One region of the Rhizobium sp. BK619 genome, then DNA from elsewhere that is predicted to be linked to it. Evidence: predicted binding sites of a transcription regulator. Region 1 holds the regulator's gene; each other region holds the start of a gene.
What was found. Region 1 encodes PhoB, which activates phosphate uptake and scavenging genes when phosphate is short. Its sites were predicted from a motif close to TGTCATNNANCTGTCAT; they were not measured.
Positions count from the first base shown of each region.

Region 1 (7,122 bases):
TGTCGGAAGCCGCCCGCTTCTTTGCCGCCGTTCCCGCCGCCGACTTCTTCTTCGGCACTGTCTGGGATCCGCGTTTTGCCGGCGCCGGCAGCTCGTCCTTCGGCCAGTTCGGCCTGATCCCGCTGCTGCTCGGCACGCTTTATATCGGCTTGGTCGCCATGCTGGTCGCCGTTCCGGTCGGCCTCTTCGCCGCCATCTACATGGCCGAATACGCCTCGCCGAAACTGCGCGGGGTCGCCAAGCCGCTGCTTGAAGTGCTCGCCGGCATTCCGACGATCGTCTACGGCTTCTTTGCGCTCGTCACCGTCGGTCCGTTCCTGCGCGATTTCTCCGCTCAGATCAGCGGCCTGCTCTCCGGCAACTACACCAACTTCATTCAGGCGCAGAGCGTTCTGACCGCCGGCATCGTCATGGGCATCATGCTGATCCCCTACGTCTCCTCGCTGTCGGACGACATCATCACCGCCGTGCCGCGGACGCTGCGTGATGGTTCGCTCGGTCTTGGCGCTACACGCTCCGAAACCATCAAGAAAGTGGTCTTGCCCGCGGCTCTTCCCGGCATCGTCGGCGCGCTTCTGATGACCGCCTCGCGCGCCATCGGCGAAACCATGATCGTCGTGCTGGCCGCCGGTGTCGCCGCCCGCATCCAGATCAACCCCTTCGAGCCGATGACGACGGTGACCGTCAAGATCGTCAATCAGCTGACGGGCGACCTCGAGTTCACCTCGCCCCAGACGCTGGTTGCCTTTGCCCTTGGCATCACGCTGTTCTGCATCACGCTTTGCCTCAACATTTATGCGCTCTACATCGTGCGCAAATACCGGGAGCAGTACGAATGACGGATATTGTTTCCTCGCAATCAGGCGTCACCGTCTCCAAGGCGCCAGCCCGCCGCGATATCGGCATCAAGCGCCGCTACGCCGCCGAGCGCCGGTTCCAGGCCTACGGCATCGCCGCCATCGCCTTCGGCCTGATCTTCCTGTTCATCCTGCTGTGGACGGTGATCGGCAAGGGCTACACCGCCTTCCAGCAGACGGCGATCACTCTGCCGATCGAATTCACCGAGAAGACGATCGACCCTGGCAATAAGCGTGCGACCGACCCTTCGGTGCTGATCGCCGCCAACTACCCGGTTCTGCTGCGCGATGCGATCGTCAAGCAGCTGAATATCAACGCCTCGAGCAAGCCTGACGTGCGGGACGCAGCCGCCATGCTTTCCAAGGGCGCGCCGATCCAGCTGCGCGACATGGTCGTTGCCGATCCGTCGCTCATCGGCAAGACGGTCAATGTCACCGTGCTCGCCGACGCCAATGTCGATAGCGCCAACAAGGGCCAGATCGACCTTTCGGTCGATGAGAAGAACCGCAAGGTCAACGACAAGCAGGTTGGCTGGATGAACGAGCTGAAGGCGAGCGGCGCTCTCCACAAGCAGTTCAACACCGGCCTCTTCGTCAACGGCAATTCCAGCCGTCCGGAGGCTGCAGGCCTTGGTGTCGCCCTCATCGGCTCGCTCTACCTGATGCTGATCGTGCTGGTGCTGGCGCTGCCGATCGGCGTCGCCGCCTCGATCTATCTCGAGGAGTTTGCGCCGAAGAACCGGCTGACGGATCTGATCGAGGTCAACATCAACAACCTCGCCGCCGTCCCTTCGATCGTCTACGGTCTGCTCGGCCTTTCCGTCTTCATCAACTTCGTCGGCCTGCCGCGTTCGGCCTCGCTGGTCGGCGGCCTGGTGCTGACGCTGATGACCCTGCCGACGATCATCATCGCGACGCGCGCGGCACTGCGCGCCGTGCCGCCGTCGATCCGCGCCGCAGCGCTTGGCCTCGGCGCCTCGAAGATGCAGATGGTGTTCCACCATGTTCTGCCGCTCGCCATGCCCGGCATCCTTACCGGCACGATCATCGGCCTGGCGCACGCGCTCGGCGAAACCGCGCCGCTGCTCCTGATCGGCATGGTCGCCTTCGTCGCCAATGCGCCGACGACACCGCTCGATCCCTCGACTGCCCTGCCGGTGCAGGTCTATATGTGGGCGAACGAGGCCGAACGTGCCTTCGTCGAGCGTACTTCGGGTGCCATCATCGTCCTGCTCCTGTTCCTGATCGTCATGAACATGGGCGCCATCCTCTTGCGTCGTCGCTTCGAGCGCCGCTGGTAAACGGAGTTACAGATCATGAACATGTTGACGGAAGCTGCAGTTGAAAAGGCGCTGGATCAGAAGATGAGCAACGTCCCCTATAAGATGATCGGCCAGGATGTCTCGGTTTACTACGGTGAAAAGCGCGCGCTTTTTGACGTGAACCTGAACATTCGCGAAAACACCGTAACTGCGCTGATCGGCCCGTCGGGCTGCGGCAAGTCGACCTTCCTGCGGAGCCTGAACCGCATGAACGACACGATCGACGGCTGCCGGGTCACCGGCAAGATCACCCTCGACACCGACGATATCTATGATCCGGATATCGACGTCGTCGAACTTCGCGCCCGCGTCGGCATGGTCTTCCAGAAGCCGAACCCGTTCCCGAAGACGATCTACGAAAACGTCTCCTACGGCCCGCGCATCCATGGCCTGGCCAAGTCGAAGGCCGATCTCGACCAGATCGTCGAGACCAGCCTGCAGCGCGCCGGCCTCTGGAACGAGGTCAAGGACCGCGTGCATGAATCCGGCACCGGCCTGTCGGGCGGCCAGCAGCAGCGCCTCTGCATTGCCCGTGCCGTCGCCGTCAGCCCCGAAGTCATTCTGATGGACGAGCCCTGCTCGGCGCTCGACCCGATCGCCACCGCCAAGGTCGAGGAACTGATCCACGAGCTGCGCGAGAACTATACGATCGTCATCGTCACCCACTCCATGCAGCAGGCCGCGCGCGTCTCGCAGCGCACCGCCATGTTCCACCTCGGCAATCTCGTCGAGGAGAACGACACCGACAAGATGTTCACCAATCCCGACGATCCGCGCACCCAGGACTACATCATGGGTCGCTTCGGCTGATTTTGGCGACACCGAGCCTTCCCGTTATTCGAGGATAAAGCCCCATGGCATCGACACATATTTATTCTGCCTATGATGATGATCTGAAGTTCCTGTCCAGGCGGATTTCCGAAATGGGCGGCCTGGCCGAGCAGATGGTCGCCGAATCCGTCCGGGCGCTGGTCAACGGGGATACTGCGCTCGCCCAGAAGGTTATTTCCGACGACGTGATCCTCGATCACGCCGAGCGCGAAATCGGCGACAAGGCGATCGTCACCATCGCCCGCCGCCAGCCGATGGCCGCGGACCTGCGCGAAATCATGGGTTCGATCCGCATCGCCGCCGATCTCGAACGCGTCGGCGACCTTGGCAAGAACACCGCCAAGCGCGTCATCGCCGTGCAGAGCACCGGGGTTCCCCGCAAGCTCGCCCGCGGCCTCGAGCATCTGTCCGAGCTGGCGCTCGTCCAGCTCAAGGAAGTGCTTGACGTCTACACGACACGCGCCGCCGACAAGGCGAGTGCGATCCGCGAGCGCGACAACGAGATCGACGCGATGTACACCTCGCTGTTCCGCGAGCTCTTGACCTACATGATGGAAGATCCGCGCAACATCACCAGCTGCACGCATCTGCTCTTCTGCGCCAAGAACATCGAGCGCATCGGCGACCACGCCACCAACATCGCCGAGACGATCTATTACATGGCAACCGGCGCGCAGCCGGAAGGCGACCGTCCGAAGGATGACAGCGCCAACACCGTCGGCGCGGTCACGGAATAACCGCGCACCAGCCTATTGCGTGCGCGCCCATGTGGGGCGCGCAAAGAGGTCGCAGCCATTTTTCTGATTTTGCGCAGGATGCATTGCTTAAATCACCCCCGGTTTAAGGATCATGCGCGAGGAGACCAACACGCATGATCCCGAGAGTTGCAGTTGTTGAAGACGAAGAAGCCCTGAGCGTGCTTCTTCGCTACAATCTCGAAGCTGAGGGCTTCGAGGTCGATACCATCCTTCGTGGCGACGAGGCCGAAATCAGGCTTCAGGAGCGCACGCCTGACCTTCTCATCCTCGACTGGATGCTGCCCGGCGTCTCCGGCATCGAGCTTTGCCGGCGCCTGCGCATGCGGCCGGAAACCGAGCGCCTGCCGATCATCATGCTGACGGCGCGCGGCGAAGAGAGCGAGCGCGTCCGCGGGCTTTCGACAGGGGCCGACGATTACGTCGTCAAGCCTTTCTCGACCCCGGAACTCGTCGCCCGCGTCAAGGCGATGCTGCGCCGCGCCCGCCCCGAGGTGCTGTCGACCGTGCTGAAATGCGGCGATATCGAACTCGACCGCGAAACCCATCGCGTCCACCGCAAGAGCCGCGAAGTCCGCCTCGGCCCGACCGAATTCCGCCTGCTGGAATTCCTGATGTCGTCGCCCGGCCGGGTCTTCTCCCGCTCGCAGCTGCTCGACGGCGTCTGGGGCCACGACATCTATGTCGACGAACGCACCGTCGACGTCCATGTCGGCCGCCTGCGCAAGGCGCTGAACTTCTCCAACATGCAGGACGTCATCCGCACCGTCCGCGGCGCCGGTTATTCGATGGAAGCCTGAGGGGATTCTGACAAAGTCGAGCAAGCTCCGCCCCTCACCCTAACCGACCGGGGTCGAGCCACACGTCTCGACCCGTCCTTCGGACCCCCGTAAACGGGGCGAGGGGACGTGCCCTACGAGACGTTGGAGAGGACCGGGAGGTTGCGGCATATCCCCTTCGCCCCGCAAGCGGGGAGAAGGTGCCGGCAGGCGGATGAGGGGCAGCCACACCCAACACACTCACACAAAAAAACGGGCCTTTCAGCCCGTTTTCGCATGTCGACAATGTCTTACCCGCTCAGCTCGCCCGGGCCGCCGCCCGGCGTCGTTCGTTGACCGGCTGGTAGGCGAGTTTCTGATGGTAGCCGCAATAGGGCGAATTGTCGGGGGACTCGCAGCCGCAGAAATGGAAGTCGTCCTTCAGCGGATCGCCGACCGGCCACTTGCAGGTGCGTTCGGTCAGTTCCGTCAGGCCGAGGCGGCGCGAGATCGGCACGACCACGTTGCCCTTCGGCACGTATTCCATTTCCTCGACCGTTTCGATCTCGATCTCTTCCTTCAGCATCGTCGCGCCCTGCTGGCGGGTGACGGTGCGGGTGGTGATCCGCGAGGCGTAGTTCGGTGCGCGCGGCGCCGATGTCGTGCGTTTCGGCGTGCGCGCCGTGGCGGCCGTGCCGCCGGCCTTGGCGCGGCCGGGAAGGCTCAGCCGGTGAACCTTGCCGATCACAGCGTTTCTGCTGACACCGCCAAGTTGCGCCGCGATCTGGCTGGCGCTCAGTCCTTCGGCCCAGAGCTTCTTGAGTTTCTCGACCCGCTCGTCTGTCCAGTTCATGCCCTGTCTCCACCTTTTGCGTTGGTGATGGCAGAATCCCTCACCGTTGTCCCGGAAGCCTCCGAAACAAGAAACGCTTGATCAATTTTGGTGACTAGTTCCGCCGCATGCAGTCTAGTAATTGAACTTTAACCTAGTGTGAGCCTGACTCCGTGACAAGAGTCGCATGAATCCGGATGAATCGAATTCGGAGTTTTCCCCAACTTGCTGCCGCTGCGTGGCATTTCTGCAATATTGCCTGTTGAAGGTCGAAAACACCGCTGTACAAGCTTGCTGCATGCGCTAAGGGCGCAGTTTTGTTGACATTGCAGCGCGAAAAGGAAATAGTACCGCTGGCCGCCGCAAGGCGGCATTTTTGATTTTTCGGGCCTGGTTTTCTTAGCCGGAGTCCTGTGTTTGACAACGTTGATCGGGAGACCCGCGCCATGGCTGAAGCCGCGCCGCTTTATGACACCTATTCTCGTGCCCCGCTGCGGTTCGAGCGAGGCGAGGGCGTATGGCTGATCACCGAAGGCGGCGAGCGATATCTCGATTTCGGCGCCGGCGTCGCCGTCACCTCGGTCGGCCATAGCAACCCGCATGTGGTCGCCGCGCTGAAGGAACAGGCCGACAAGGTCTGGCACCTCTCCAACATCTATGAGATCCCCGGCCAGGAGCGCCTGGCCAAGCGGCTGACGGAAGCGACCTTCGCCGACAAGGTGTTCTTCACCAATTCGGGCGCCGAGGCGCTCGAATGCGCGATCAAGACGGCGCGCCGCTACCAGTTTTCCAAGGGCCATCCCGAGCGCTTCCATATCATCACCTTCGAAGGCGCCTTCCACGGCCGGACGCTGGCGACCATCGCCGCCGGCGGCCAGGAGAAATATCTCGAAGGTTTCGGCCCCAAGGCGCCGGGCTTCGATCAGGTGGCCTTCGGTGATATCGACGCCGTCCGTGCCGCCATCACCGACGCGACGGCCGCAATCCTCATCGAGCCGGTGCAGGGCGAGGGCGGCGTGCGCCCGGCCACGCCTGAGTTCATGAAGGCGCTGCGCCAGATCTGCGACGAAAACGGCCTGCTGCTGATCCTCGACGAGGTTCAGACCGGCGTCGGCCGCACCGGCAAGCTTTTTGCCCATGAATGGTCGGGCATCACCCCCGATATCATGGCTGTCGCCAAGGGCATCGGCGGCGGTTTCCCGCTCGGCGCCTGCCTTGCCACGTCTGAGGCCGCCTCCGGCATGAAGGCCGGCACGCACGGCTCGACCTATGGCGGCAATCCGCTCGCCATGGCCGTCGGCGGTGCCGTGCTCGACATCATCCTCGCCGATGGCTTCCTCCAACAGGTGCGCGACGTGGCACTCGTCTTCCGCCAGGGACTGGCCTCGCTGAAGGACCGCTATCCCGATGTGATCGAGGATATCAGAGGCGAGGGGCTGCTGCTCGGCGTCAAGGCGGCCGTTCCTTCAGCCGACCTGCTGCAGGCGATCCGCGCCGCGCATCTGCTCGGCGTGCCCGCCGGCGACAACGTCATCCGCCTTCTTCCGCCCCTCGTCGTCACCGCCGAGGAAGCCCGCGAGGGCCTTGCCCGCATCGAGCGCGCCGCCGAGAGCATCCGCGCCTCCAAGGTCAAGAAGACGGCTTGAAAGGATTGCGCCCGCGGGCGCACGACAGGTAAGAACATGGCTCCTAAACATTTCCTCGACCTTTCGGCGGTCACCTCAGCCGACCTCAGAACCATCATGAACGATGCGCTCGCCCGCAAAC
Region 1 is NZ_JACIBH010000023.1:3,061-10,182, reverse strand. It holds gene pstC (phosphate ABC transporter permease subunit PstC) at 1-839, shown strand, start outside; gene pstA (phosphate ABC transporter permease PstA) at 836-2,158, shown strand; gene pstB (phosphate ABC transporter ATP-binding protein PstB) at 2,174-2,989, shown strand; gene phoU (phosphate signaling complex protein PhoU) at 3,034-3,747, shown strand; gene phoB (phosphate regulon transcriptional regulator PhoB) at 3,882-4,565, shown strand; gene FHX14_RS31645 (GcrA family cell cycle regulator) at 4,843-5,376, opposite strand; gene FHX14_RS31640 (aspartate aminotransferase family protein) at 5,802-7,001, shown strand; gene argF (ornithine carbamoyltransferase) at 7,038-7,122, shown strand, end outside.

Region 2 (7,122 bases), on a different contig from region 1:
TATGGCGGGGCGGCCGTGCACGACAACAAGGTCTGGCTTCGCAAGGACGCAGCATGATGCAACCGAAATCACGGGTGAAGATCGTCGGCGAGGAAACGCTGTCGAATGGCTGGACGCGGCTGAGCAGCTACCTGCTCGATTATATCGACAGCAAGGGGGCAACCCAGCGCTTGAAGCGGGAGGTCTACCACCGCACGCCCGCCGCCTGCATCCTGCTTTATGATCCGAAACGCGATCTCGTCATTCTCGTCCGCCAGTTCCGCCTTGCCGTCCATATCAACGGCGATCCCGCCTGGATGATCGAGGTGCCGGCCGGCCTTCTCGATGACGATCATCCCGAACAGGCGATCCGCCGCGAGGCGATGGAGGAAACCGGTTATCATCTCCGCGATGCGCGTTTCCTGTTCAAATGCTACACATCGCCCGGCGCCATCACCGAAGTCGTTCACTTCTTCGTCTCGCTGATCGACATCGCCGACCGTGTGGCCGAAGGCGGAGGCCTGGACGAGGAGCACGAGGATATCGAGGTTCTCGAAGTCCCGCTCGACGAGGCTGCCCGGATGATCGAAAACGGCGAGATCTTCGACGCCAAGACGATCATGCTGCTGCAATGGGCCTTGTTGAACCGGAATAAACTTCGATAGCGGGTCAGGCGATCGAGATCTGGTTCGTCTAATTGCCTCCCGGACGGATAGACTTGATCCGCGACCGGTTTAGTTTTCCCCGCGAACTCGCATTATCTGCCGAAAGGCGCGCTGCTTCAATGCAGGTACCGCGTTGATGACGCGCATGACGCTGCGCGCGGTCGCAAGCTGAAGCCTGCCGACAACCGGCCGATGAGCCAGATCGCTGGCGTCCAGCTGCCTTTTCGATTCTTGGACGGCTTCGGTACTATAGCGAAGCATCTCGACTTCGTAGGCATGTATGGCTTCGACGAGCGGCTTTCGCCCTTGATCCGCTTCAACAAGCATGCGTCCAAGCAGAGCGGCATCGCGAAGCGCTGTATTGGCGCCCGCGCCTCGTCCGGGTGTCATCGTATGGACGGCGTCACCGAGCAGAGTGACATTCGAACTCGTCCAGGGCGTCAGTGGGACAGAGGTCCTCATCTTGACATCATGGATCGTCGAGGGCTCCGTCATGCGAATGAGAGCACGCATGTGCGGGTGCCAGTCCCGGGTGAGCTCCAGGCCGAGGTCCCTCAATTGTTCGCCGCTGAGGCCGGTCGGATCCCGCGGCCAATTCTGCCGCGCACCCCATATGCCCCAGCCGATGCTGTCCTCGTCGAGTGCCTCGACGAAATCCGGCCAACAAGCAGCAAAACCAGGATCGCTTCTCGTGTCGGCGAACTCCAGCGAGTGAACGATCGCGCCGAAGCCCATCGGCGCCATGATCAGCGACATGCCTTGGAACATTTTGTCCGACAGCAGAGCTTTCGTCTCCACCGTCATGGGAATTTTGCCCCCGAGCGATAAGATTCCCGTGTCTTCCAGACGCGCTTCCGGCAGACGTTGCTTGCGTACAGTCGAACTCGTGCCGTCAGCCCCCACCAGGACATCTCCCGTTGCCAGGCTTCCATCCTGAAAGCAGGCGGTGACCGACCCATCGGCGTTGTTTGCGTAACTTTGAAGCGTCTTCCCGAAGAAGACGTCGTCTTCAAGTCCCCTGAGTAGAACCCGCCTCAAGGTCTTTCGAATGACGTTCTTTTCACCGTCGAGAGCATTCGGGCCTGCATCATCGATATCGAAGCTCAGCACTTCGCCCAATTGTTCGGTGAGCATGTTGAAATAGCGCGGCGACCTGGCGCAGGTGGCGACATAGAGATCGTAGAGCTCGCTGGGGATGCAGGCTTTCAGCGCTCGGCTTCCAGCCGGGCTGATGCCGACGCGATAACCGCCGGTATTGGCGTTCGGCGCGAGGTCGCGCTCATACACGGCAATGCAAACGCCAGCCTGCTTAAGCAGATGCGCGAGCGCCAAACCGCCAGTCCCGGCGCCGATAATCAAAACCTTCATGGTGTTAGCCCTCGTCAAGTTTCGGATCGATGGAGAACTTCGCGGCGATCTGCCTCAGCCACTCGTCCGTCCAGGTGATGCGCTGGGCGCTGAGGTCCTCGACAATGCTATTGACCCATGACATTTCGGTTGCGTGAAGCGCTCGGGCATATTCCATCTCCAGAAGAAAGAGCCTTGGAACGGCCTGCGCTTCCTGCAAAGCTTCGTCGATTCGTCGAAGCTCCGACTCGATGGCTTTTGCTCTGAGTTCAAGCTGGCTCGCCACATCCTCAGGCGTAAGCAGAGGAAGAAACGACACGGCTGCGGGGAATTCCGGATATTCCCGCGTCAAGGTCGACAAGATCGCCCGCATCCATTCCAGCGCGACGTCGCGGCCCTTCTCCGTTATCTCATACACGGTCCGCTCGGGACGCTTGTCGTCCCGGACTGTTTTTTGCTGGGCAATCAAAGCTTCGCGTTCGAGCCGCTGGATTGTTTGATAAAGGCTTGCCCTCTGCATGACATTGATCACCTCGTCCTTGCCGCGCTCCTTGATGAGCCGCTGCATTCGGTAAGGATGCAGGGGCTCTTCCATGAGCATTGCGAGGACAGCGAGCGCGACTGGAGAACGTTTGATCGAGGTCATAGTCATAGCATTAATAGTTATATTATGACTAGTCAATTGATTGACGTTGGAGCTCTTGGATCGATGCTGGAATAGATCGACGTAGTGAATTCGTGAGGCGGTGCATCTGACCATTTCCAAAGCGCAAGTTTCCGCTTTAAGGTGAGCGCGCTTTGAATTTCATACGACTGTCACGAAGCGGTTTTATCCGCTGCGGTCTGTTAATCATCGATGCGGTCAGGAGAAAGCCCATGTGGCTCAGCAATTTCACCCTCGTTCTCCCAAACGAGGTGGTGAGTGAAGGTTCCGTGCGTGTTGAAGACGGCGCCATCGCCGAGATCAGGCCGGAGCCGGTCGCCGGGGCTGCCATCGATGGCGGCGGGCGGCTGCTGATGCCGGGATTCGTCGATCTCCACGGCGATATGATCGAGCGCGAGATCGCGCCGCGCCCGAATGCGACGATGCCGATCGATTTCGGCATCCACGAGCTCGACAAGAAGCTAGCTGCCGCCGGTGTCACCACGGCCTTTGCCGCCGTCTCCTTCGCCACCGAAAGCGTCTATGGCCACGTCCGCTCGTTGGAGACGACCTCGGCGGTGATCGAGGGCATCAACCGCCTGCGCGACAATCTGCTGATCGACCACCGCGTCCACGCCCGCTACGAAATCACCAATGTCGGCGCCGCTGCCGCGCTCGAGCGTCTGTTGAATGCCGATCAGATCGACATGGTTTCGCTGACCGACCACACGCCGGGCCAGGGCCAGTACAACAATCTGCAAAGCTACATTCTCAGCATTTCCGAGCGCCGCGCCATCTCCGAGGAAATGGCCGCCGAGATCGTCGCCAAGCGCATCGCCATGCGAAACAACCCCGAGATCGAAGCCAAGCTGAAAGAGATCGTCGCGCTGTCGCTGAAGCACAGGCTGTCGCTGGCCTCGCATGATGATGACAGCGTCGAAAAAGTCTCCGAAATGCACGATCTCGGCGTCACCATCAGCGAATTTCCTGTGACGGCACCTGCCGCGGAAGAGGCCCGCCGCCGTGGCCTCTGGACGCTGATGGGCGCGCCGAATGCGCTGCGCGGCCAGTCGCTGTCGGGCAATCTCAGCGCCCTCGATGCCGCCAGGTCCGGTCTCCTCAGCGTCATCGCCGCCGATTATCACCCCGCCGCCTTCGTGCCCGGCATCTTCAAACTCGCCGACATGGTGGAAGGCGGTCTGCCCTCAGCCGTCGCCATGGCGACCGCCAACGCCGCCCGCTCCGCCGGCCTCCTGGACCGCGGCGAAATCACCATCGGCCAGCGCGCCGATCTGGTGGCGGTCGAACCCGGCGACATTAACCGCATCCGCGCCACCTTCCGCGCCGGCCGCTTCGTCTACAGCGACGGCACGCTGCATCCGCTGCGGGCGCTAGCGGCCTAAGCGCGATCGCCGATCAGCGAGATCAGCTGAGCTTTGGGCGCGGTGGTCGAAGCCATAGCGCCGACGGCTTTGCCGCCTTCCATTGTCACGCGGCCTTCGGCAAAGAGCCGTAGCGCTTGCGGGTAGATCTGGTGTTCGACGGTGAGCACGCGCGCGGCGAGGCTTTCGGCCGTGTCACCGGAAAGGATTGGGACGGCCGCCTGGCCGATCACCGGTCCTTCGTCCATGCCTTCGGTGACGAAATGCACGGTGCAGCCGGCGATGCGCATGCCGGCGTCGATGGCGCGCTGATGGGTATGCAGACCGGGAAACAGCGGCAGCAGGGAAGGGTGGATGTTGAGCATCCGGCCTTCATAACGCTGGATGAAGGTCGCGGTCAGCAGCCGCATGTAGCCGGCCAGGCAGAGGATGTCGGGGGAAAGCTCATCGAGTGCGGAAAAGATCGCCGCCTCATGCGCATCCTTGCTGGGATAGTCCTTGCGAGGGAAAGCGAAGGTGGCGATGCCTTCGGCCACCGCCTTGGCAAGTCCGCCGGCATCAGCCTTGTCGGAGATCACCCCGACGATTTCGGCTGGATAGTCGGCGGCCTTGGCCGCCGCAACCAGCGCCATCATGTTGGAGCCGCTGCCGGATATGAGGACAACGACGCGTTTGCGCTTCGCGCTCATAGGGCAAGCGTGCCCTTATAGACCGTGCCGGCAGCACCCTCGTCGCGGGCGATCATGCGGCCGAGCGTGACGACGGTCTCGCCCTCGGCTTCGAGTGCGGCGGAAACGGCCGCGACATTTTCGCTAGCGACGACGGCGATCATGCCGACGCCGCAGTTGAAGGTGCGCAGCATCTCCTTGGTTTCGACGCCGCCCGTCCTGGCGAGCCACGAAAACACCGGCGGAGCCTTGACGGCGGCAAGATCGATCTCGGCCGCCAGATGCTTCGGCAGCACGCGCGGGATGTTTTCCGGGAAGCCGCCGCCGGTGATGTGGGCCAGCGCCTTGATGGCGCCGGTCTCGCGGATCGCCTTCAGAAGCGGCTTCACATAGATGCGCGTCGGCTCGAGCAGGGCTTCGCCGAGCTTCTTGCCTTCGGAAAATGGCGCCGGCGCATCCCAGCCGAGGCCGGAGAGTTCGACGATCTTGCGCACCAGCGAGAAACCGTTGGAATGCACGCCGGAGGAGGCAAGCCCGAGGATCACGTCGCCCTCGGCGATATCGCCGGAGGGCAGCAGCTTGCCGCGTTCGGCAGCGCCGACGGCAAAACCGGCGAGATCATAGTCGCCGGAGGAATACATGCCGGGCATTTCGGCCGTCTCGCCGCCGATCAGCGCGCAGCCGGCCTGCCGGCAGCCGGCGGCAATGCCGCCGACGATCGCAGCACCCTGGTCGGGATCGAGCTTGCCGGTGGCGAAATAATCGAGGAAGAACAGCGGCTCGGCGCCCTGGACGACGAGATCGTTGACGCACATCGCAACGAGGTCGATGCCGACGGTGTCGTGATAATCGGCGTCGATGGCGATCTTCAGCTTGGTGCCGACGCCGTCATTGGCGGCAACCAGAACCGGATCGGTAAAGCCCGCGGCCTTGAGATCGAAAAGCCCGCCGAAGCCGCCGATCTCGCCATCGGCGCCGGGGCGGCGGGTCGAGCGCACCGCTGGTTTGATCTTCTCGACGAGGAGGTTGCCGGCATCGATGTCGACGCCCGCGTCGCTGTAGGTCAGGCCGTTTTTCCCAGACTGGCTCATGCTGGTCTCCGATGGCTATTTCAGGCGGCAGACGCGCCGCGTCATCTGCCGGTCGCAATTGCATGACAGGGGCCTTTATGCAAGCGCCGCATGGCAAAAGCCCCCAATTTCCCGCGTCTTTCCCGAGCCTTTCCGGGATTTGCCGCGACAGGGTTGACCATCTTCGCGCCTGCATCCTATGTGCTGAATGGCCGCGTCGTTCGGATGCGGCGTTTGGCGGCGGAAAGCGATCAGCGGGGAAGCGATGCCACAGCAAGTCAGCGGCAACAGTCTCAAGCGTCAGATTTTCTTCTGGCTGGCCGTGCTCGTCTTCTTCATCGTCTTTCTCTATGTCTTCAGCTCGATCCTGCTGCCCTTCATCGCCGGCATGGCGATCGCCTATTTTCTCGATCCGGTCGCCGATCGGCTGGAACGCCTGGGCCTGAGCCGCATGATGGCGACGGTCGGCATCCTGATCGCCTTCGTCATCACCTTCGCCCTGGCGCTGATGATCCTCATTCCCGTGCTCGTCAGCCAGTTCAACGATTTCGCCGAGCGGCTGCCGGGTTATATCAGCCAGCTGCAGCAGTTCATCGACAATTCGAAAAACTCGCTGCTGCCGGACTGGGTCAGGAGCCAGGCCGGCACGCTCAAGGACAATTTCTCCGGCATCCTCTCCGAAGGCATGGGCTTCTTGACCGGGCTGTTCGCGCAGATCTGGAATTCCGGCAAGGCGATTGTCGACGTCATATCGCTGCTCGTCGTCACCCCCGTCGTCGCCTTCTATATCCTGCTCGATTGGGACCGCATGGTGGCCAAGGTCGATCAGTGGATCCCGCGCGATTATATCAGTGACGTCCGCCAGATCGCCAGCGAGATCGATCAGGCGATCGCCGGCTTCATCCGCGGCCAGGGCTCGCTCTGCCTCATCCTCGGCATTTATTATGCCGCCGGCCTGTCTCTCGTCGGTCTGAATTTCGGCCTGCTGATCGGGCTCTTCGCCGGCATGATCAGTTTCATTCCTTATGTCGGCTCGCTGGTCGGCCTCGTTCTCGCCGTCGGCGTGGCGATCGTCCAGTTCTGGCCGGATTATCCCTGGATCGGCCTGGTGCTCGCCGTCTTCTTCAGCGGCCAGTTCCTGGAAGGCAACATCCTGCAGCCGAAGCTCGTCGGGTCCAGCGTCGGGCTGCATCCGGTCTGGCTGATGTTTGCGCTGTTTGCCTTCGGCGCGCTCTTCGGTTTCGTCGGGCTTCTGGTCGCCGTGCCGGCGGCGGCTGCCGTCGGCGTCCTTGTTCGTTTCGCACTTTCACGTTACCTTCAGAGCGATCTTTATTTTGGCGGGTCGTCAGGCGGCCGCGCCCGGAAGAC
Region 2 is NZ_JACIBH010000008.1:172,978-180,099, forward strand. It holds gene FHX14_RS16855 (molybdopterin oxidoreductase family protein) at 1-57, shown strand, start outside; gene FHX14_RS16860 (NUDIX domain-containing protein) at 54-644, shown strand; gene FHX14_RS16865 (NAD(P)/FAD-dependent oxidoreductase) at 714-2,012, opposite strand; gene FHX14_RS16870 (helix-turn-helix transcriptional regulator) at 2,017-2,637, opposite strand; gene FHX14_RS16875 (alpha-D-ribose 1-methylphosphonate 5-triphosphate diphosphatase) at 2,868-4,037, shown strand; gene purN (phosphoribosylglycinamide formyltransferase) at 4,034-4,705, opposite strand; gene purM (phosphoribosylformylglycinamidine cyclo-ligase) at 4,702-5,775, opposite strand; gene FHX14_RS16890 (AI-2E family transporter) at 6,020-7,122, shown strand, end outside.
Region 2: the regulator PhoB is predicted to act here: its motif matches at 2,795-2,811, upstream of FHX14_RS16875 (alpha-D-ribose 1-methylphosphonate 5-triphosphate diphosphatase).

Region 3 (7,122 bases), on a different contig from region 1:
AAACAGCGGTTGTAGGAAACTGCCGTATAACGAGTCTTGAGACTCCGAATTCTCATCCGGAATAAGTTGTATTTTTTTCTCCAAATTTAGAAACAAATAAAATAAAAGCAGTGGGTTAAGCAATATTACCCGGCCACGAGGCTGGGGTGGCGCGCCATCCACATCTTTCGTTAATCACAACGCTGACGAGTCCGGCGCGTTTACCGGACGTTTCCATCCTGCCCGTAAAACGAGAGTCGAATATGCCTGTGTTTAAGAAAAGGGATAAATGTTGGCACACGCTCTGGTATCGCCGACCGCTGCAGCCTACACATCCGGACGGGACATCGGCCGGACCCTGGAATCCGCCCGCAGCCGGGTCGAGGAGCGTTTTCTCGAAGGCGGCACGGTCCTGCTTTCGGTGATGGATGTTCTCAACCGTCTGTTGAATTCTCTTGAGAGTGTCACCGCAGCGCTCGACAATGGGGAGTCGAGCGATACCGGCGCCGATCTCCGTGCCACCGTGGAGAGCCTGACGGCGCTGCCGGTCACTGAGGAAAACCGCCAGCAGGCGCTCGTCTCGCTGGCGCAGACCGGCAGGGAACTGCGCAAGCATGTCTCCGACATGCAGGAGACGATGCGTTATCTCAGAACCTTCGCCGTCACCGTGAAGATCACCGGCGCCGGCCTTGCCGAATTCGCCGGCTTCGCACAGGAGATCCTGGAGCGAATCTATTCCGGCACCGATGAAGTCAACCGTTTCGCCACCCATCTCGACAGCCTCGACAAGGAGGTCAAACTCGCCGCCTCCTTCGGCGCCAGCGTCTCCAAGGGTTACGCCGATACCGTTCCGGCCGTTGCCGCCGCCCTGCGCGCCGATGCCGCCAAGATCGCCGAACACCGTAAGCATCTCGGCATCGTCGCCCGCGAGGTCGGCGCGATTGCCCGCGGCGTCCAGAGCAAGGTCGCCTCGACGCTGTCTGCGCTGCAGATCGGCGACATTACCCGCCAGCGCATCGAGCATGTGCAGGCCACCCTTTCGCTGCTTGAGGAATTCTTTGCCGGCGAGGAGGGCGCGAAGCTCGATGCCGGCGCGCGCAAGCGCCTGCAGAATGTCATCCACCATCTCACAGCAGCGCAGATGAGCGACATGTGTGCCAATTTCCAGCGGGATTCGGAGAATGTCGTCAAGACGATCGCCAGTTTCGACCACGACATGCGGGAGATCCTCAAGCTGCGCGACCAGATGAGCGGTGCGAGCGGCGAAGCCGGCGGCAATTTCATGCGCGCGCTGGAATCCAGCGTTTCGGCCGCCCACGAAATCGTCCAGCAGGTCGACACGGCAAGCCGCCAGGCCGACCAGGTGAGCCAGTCGACGATCGGCACGGCTGCCAAGCTCTCCGAAGCGATCGCCAACATCCGCGCCGTCAAGACCGACATTCACTATATGGCTTTGAACACCAACCTACGCTGCAGCCGCCTCGGCGAGGAAGGCAGATCGATCAACGTCGTCACCGCCGAGCTGCGCATCTTCGCCGGCAAGCTCGACGAATCTGCCGACGCCATCGTCACCGGCCTGCCGGCACTCGAAGCCGCGGCCGGGCGCGTCACCCCCGCCGCCGATGTCGGGACCGGCGGTCTGGGAGAAAGCCTGACATCGGCCGTCGGTAACATCCGCACCGCAGCCAATACGATGGAAAATGAGCTGAAGGTGCTCGCCGAGAACGGCCGCGAGGTCGCCACCAAGATCAGCCTGCTGATCGGCAAGCTCGATTTCCAGCGCGATCTCGGCGAAGTCTTTGCCCGCTGCGCCGATCTGCTCGAAAGCGCCGCCGGCACCGAGGTCGCCGATATCTCCGATCTTACTGATGCGATCGCTCCGCTCGACCGCAAGATCTTCAAACACTATACGATGGTCCAGGAGCGCAGCATTCACCGCGACATCATCCCGGCCTGCGAAGACAGCATCCCGGCGCCCGCCGAGACCGTCAAAGCCGAAAACGACGAGGATCTTTTCGCCGACGCGCTGTTTTAAAATCGTTCTCGGTTGGGACCCGCAAAGGACGCCGTAATTTATCGCCGCCGGAACTTGTTGGCGGCCTCGATCGCCGCCTTCTGCTGATCGTCCTCGATGCCGAGATAGAAATCCTCGAGCGACGGATCGGCGAGCCCCGCCCGGCGCGACAGGACGTACCACTTCGCCGCCTCGACCGGGTTGGGCGCCGTGCCGATGGCATTGATATAAAGGTGGGCGAGCTTGTTCTGAGCGACGACATTGCCGCCATTGGCGGCAAGCTTCAGCCATTCGAAGCCCTTGACGTAATCCTTCGACCCGCCGACGCCGTTGACGAGCCAGATGCCGAGATCGAGCTGGGCCGTGTCGAAACCGGCGCGCGCCGCACGTGCCATCCACTCGCGGGCGAGCTGCTTCTTTTCCTCAGGCAAGTCCTTCAGCGTCGCATAGATCTGCGCCACGGCATATTGCGAATCGGCAATGCCCTGCTCGGCCGATTTCTCGTAGAATGGCAGCGCGAGCTTCAGTCCCGTATCGCCGGGATGATCGGCGATGACAAGCTGCGCCCAGTTGAATTCCGCCGAAGGATTGCCGGCCTCGGCCGCCTTGCGCATGTAGTCGTCGGCCTTGACCTTGTCGCGCGGCACACCCTGGCCTTCCATCAGGATCAGCGCATATTTGAACATTGCCGCCGCATCGCCGCCTTCGGCCGCCTTGCCGTACCAGAAGGCGGCGTTCTTGACGTCCTTCTTGACACCAAGCCCCTGCGAGAGGATTTCGCCGATCAGCGTCTGCGCCGCTGCATCGCCGAGTTGAGCGCGCGGCAGCGCCTTGTCCATTGCCGTCAGGTAATAACCGCGCTGGAAGGCGCCGTAAGCCTCGTCGACAGGTCCCTTGTAATCCTTCTCCGGCGGCAGGTCCGGCAGCTTCGCACCCATGCGGTCGAACACGCCGACACCATCGGAGGGCCGCACACCCGGAGCGGAAGGCCGGTCGGTGCGGAAGGTCGAGGCCGGGGCCGAGCCCGGCTGGCTGATGACGCTGTCGGTGGCCTGCGCCAAGACGACAGCCGGTCCGGCCGCAACGAAGGCGGCCATGCTGGCAAGGATAAATTTCAACGGGCGGGCGGTGGGGATCGGCATGAGCGCGATTTCAATCCTCAAACCGTGGCGCTTTTTCGTCAAGCAAAGCGTTGACTTCGGCGACGATAGACGGCGCCCGGTTGGGCTCGCCGAAGACAGCCAGCCGCAGCGCCACGAATTCCGCTCCGGTCTCGGCGACGGCAAGCGCAGAGGCCGGATCGGTACCGCCCATGACGATGCAGGGAATCTCGATCATCGAGGCCCACCATTCGCCGAGCGCAAGGTTCTTCGGATGTGCCTCCGGCTTGATATCGCCGTCGAGCTTGCCGAAGAAAATATAGTCCGGCCTGGCTTCGCCGATCTCAAGCGCGTTGTGCCGGTCGGCTGCGTTGCCGCCGCCGACGATCAGCTTCGGCGCATGTTTTTCGATCGCTTCCGAAAGTGCCTCGGCATTGCCGGAAAGGTGCAGGCCGTCGGCCTTTGCCCGTCCCGCCACGCGGCTGTCGCCTGCAATCAAGGCGGCCGCCCCGGCATCCTGGATCAGCGGCACTAGCTTCTCCGCATGTTTCTGGAAGGTACCGTCGTCAAGCCCGTATTGCGGCACGATCACCGAGGCGACATCGCCGCCCTTCAGCGCGTCGGCAACGATCCTTGCCTGTTCATCGGCATCGGCAATATCGGGTACGATGAGCACAAGGCGGCAGCGGTTTTCCGGTTCGGTCATCAGGTCTTTCCGTTTCCTCGCGAATTCCCCGTTGAGAGGAGGGATCCGCACTCGTTTTGTGTGAGTAGTTCCGTTAGACGAGGCTTGCAAGAGGAGGACGTCGAAAGCATGCCGCAGGATTTATCATTCTACTATGCCGCCGTGCCCGCGGTTCTGCTGGTGGGCCTCGCGAAGGGCGGTATGGGCGACGCTTTGTCGCTGATCGGCCTTCCCTTCCTCGCTCTCGTCGTCTCGCCGGTCGAGGCGGCGGCCATCTTGCTGCCGATCCTGGTCTTTATGGACATGATCTCGCTCGTCATCTGGCGCCAGCACGGCGACTGGGCAACGCTGAAGATCATGCTGCCGGGCGCAGTCTTCGGCATCGCGCTGGGCTGGGCGACCTCGGCGCTCGTTCCGGGCAACATGCTGCGCATTGTCATCGGCGCTGTGACCATCCTCTTCTGCCTGCGCTATTTCTGGAACAATTATGGCCCGGGCGCCGGCAAGATCGTCCCGCCGCGCGGCCAGCGGCCGGTTGCCGCCGGCCTTTGGGGTACATTTTCCGGCTACGGCAGTTTCGTCGCCCATGCGGGAGGCGCACCTTTTCAGATCTATGCCCTGCCGCTCAAGCTGCAGCCACGCGAATATACCGGTACCAGCGTGCGCTTCTTCGCGATCCTCAACGCCATCAAGCTCATTCCCTATTTCGCACTCGGCCAGCTCGACACCCAGAATCTGGCGACCTCCGCAACACTCCTGCCCTTCGCCCCGCTCGCCACCCTTGCCGGCGCCTGGTGTGTGCGCCGCATGAAGCCGGCAATCTTCTATCCGTTCATGTATGCGATGGCCCTGATCGCCGCCTTCCTGATCGTGCGCGAGGGTCTTGGCTGGTAAGGGCGGCCGTGCTGAGTAATTCCTTCAATCGGAACCGAGCTAATGCAGCAATGCTAAGTGTAACCATTCTTGGCGCGTCTGAAAGACTGCAACGCCGTAGTACGCTGCAATGCACAATTTCCTTGCTGGAACGGCCGGTTTGACGTAGCTTTCCCGCTATGTCGAACACGGACCCCTTCTCTGCGATTGCCGATCCGAACCGGCGTTTTCTGCTGGAGGAATTGCGTCGTGCGCCGCGGACCGTCAACGAACTCGCCGAGGGCCTGCCGATCAGCCGCCCCGCCGTGTCGCAGCACCTGAAGGCGCTGCTCGACAGCAACCTCGTCTCGGTGACCTCGGAAGGCACGAAACGCATCTACACGGTCAACAACCGCGGTTTCGACAAGCTCAATCTATGGCTGGATCAGTTCTGGGCTTGAAGCAGGCTCACAATTACAGCCCCGCCCCTCATATGGATGTGACTTGAAGCGCGACACTCGCAAAAGCGCCAGCCGCGATGCCGCTGGCATCGGGCTGGCGCAATTCTGGTGTAAAATCACCGGGTCTTGCTGATTTCAGGCGGAATGGATGGATTTACCTTTTCTTTCGCAAGATGATCGACCGGCGACCCTTGGGAAGATCAGTGGACGGATGACTTGAGACGCATGATCTCGTCCTTGATGCGCAGCTTGCGGCGCTTGCATTCGGCAATTTCCGTATCGGAGATAGAGGGAGCTGTTCTGAGCGCGTGCAGCTCCTCTTCAAGAGCGACATGCTTTTTCTGGAGTGATTCAAGATGAGCTTGAACTGTCATTTGACCCTTCCTTCCTCTTACCCTCCCCGGCCAACATCGTCGGGGATCAAGGTGTCAACGCGGCGGACTGTGACATATTTTTGAAGGCTTGTCGAAGGCCAAAAGATGAAGACTGGATGGCAATTTCATGATCAAGACTAACTAGCCGTTACCCGTATTTGGTGATAGGAGCTTGCGGAAATCATCGGCAGATCGGACAAGGTCCGGGGACGATAACGGGGAATGCATATGGCCGATCAGGAACAGGCGGAAATCAGGCTCACCGTGGCGCGGCTGCGCCAGGAGCACGAGGATTTCGACGCCGCGATCAACGCCATGATCCAGATCGGGTGCGATGCTCTGCGGATCCAGCGCATGAAGAAGAAGAAGCTCGTCATCAAGGACAGGCTTTCGAAGCTGGAAGATCAGATCATCCCTGACATCATCGCCTGAGGGGGATAGCGACAAATGATGACAGACCGACCGTCCGTCGCCATCATCATGGGCAGCCAGTCCGACTGGGAGACCATGAAGAACGCCGCCGACACGCTGGAGGCGCTGGAAATCCCTTATGATGCGCGCATCATTTCGGCGCACCGCACACCCGACCGGCTGGTCAATTTTGCCAAGGGTGCACGGGCCGAGGGCTTCAAGGTCATCATCGCCGGCGCCGGCGGCGCCGCCCACCTGCCTGGAATGGCCGCATCGATGACGCCGCTGCCGGTTTTCGGCGTGCCGGTCCAGTCCAAAACCATGTCCGGCCAGGACAGCCTTCTTTCCATCGTGCAGATGCCAGCCGGCATTCCTGTCGGCACGCTCGCCATCGGCAAGGCCGGCGCGGTCAACGCCGCCCTTCTCGCCGCCGCCGTGCTTGCCCTTTCCGACGAAGAAGTCGCCGACCGGCTCGACGAGTGGCGCGAGCGCCAGAGTGCTGCCGTCGCCGAATACCCGATGGACGACCTATGACGGCAAGAACGATCGGTATCATCGGCGGCGGCCAGCTCGGCCGCATGCTGGCCATTGCCGCTGCCAGGCTGAATTTTCGCACGGTCATTCTCGAGCCGCAGGCCGACTGCCCGGCCGCCCAGCTCGCCAACCGGCAGATCACCGCCGCCTATGACGATCCGGCGGCCCTGGCCGAACTCGCCGATGTCTGCGATGTCGTCACTTACGAATTCGAGAACGTGCCCGTCTCAGCCGCCGAGGCGCTTTCGGCAAGCATTCCCGTCTATCCGCCGCCGAAGGCGCTGGAGGCCGCCCAGGACCGCCTGGTCGAAAAGCGCTTCCTGAATGATTGCGGCATATCAACCGCCCGCTTCCATGCGATCGACAGCCAGGCCGATCTTGAGGCGGCACTCCGGGATTTCGGCGGCCAGGGCGTGCTGAAGACGCGCCGTCTCGGTTATGACGGCAAGGGCCAGAGGGTTTTCCGTTCAGCCGCCGACAGCGCTGATGGCGCCTATGCCGCGCTCGGCGCCGTGCCGCTGATCCTCGAAAGTTTCGTCGCCTTCGAACGCGAGGTCTCGATCATCGCCGCCCGCGCCACGGACGGCACGGTCGTCTGCTTCGATCCCGCCGAGAATGTCCATCGCAACGGCATCCTTCACACCTCAACGGTTCCGGCGGCGATCTCGCCGGCGACGGCGGACGCCGCGCGCCGATCGGCCGAAAAGATCCT
Region 3 is NZ_JACIBH010000007.1:129,696-136,817, forward strand. It holds gene FHX14_RS14920 (chemotaxis protein) at 272-2,014, shown strand; gene FHX14_RS14925 (tetratricopeptide repeat protein) at 2,053-3,135, opposite strand; gene FHX14_RS14930 (thiamine phosphate synthase) at 3,146-3,799, opposite strand; gene FHX14_RS14935 (sulfite exporter TauE/SafE family protein) at 3,908-4,672, shown strand; gene FHX14_RS14940 (metalloregulator ArsR/SmtB family transcription factor) at 4,831-5,091, shown strand; gene FHX14_RS14945 (DUF465 domain-containing protein) at 5,292-5,465, opposite strand; gene FHX14_RS14950 (YdcH family protein) at 5,694-5,897, shown strand; gene purE (5-(carboxyamino)imidazole ribonucleotide mutase) at 5,916-6,410, shown strand; gene FHX14_RS14960 (5-(carboxyamino)imidazole ribonucleotide synthase) at 6,407-7,122, shown strand, end outside.
Region 3: the regulator PhoB is predicted to act here: its motif matches at 5,571-5,587, upstream of FHX14_RS14945 (DUF465 domain-containing protein).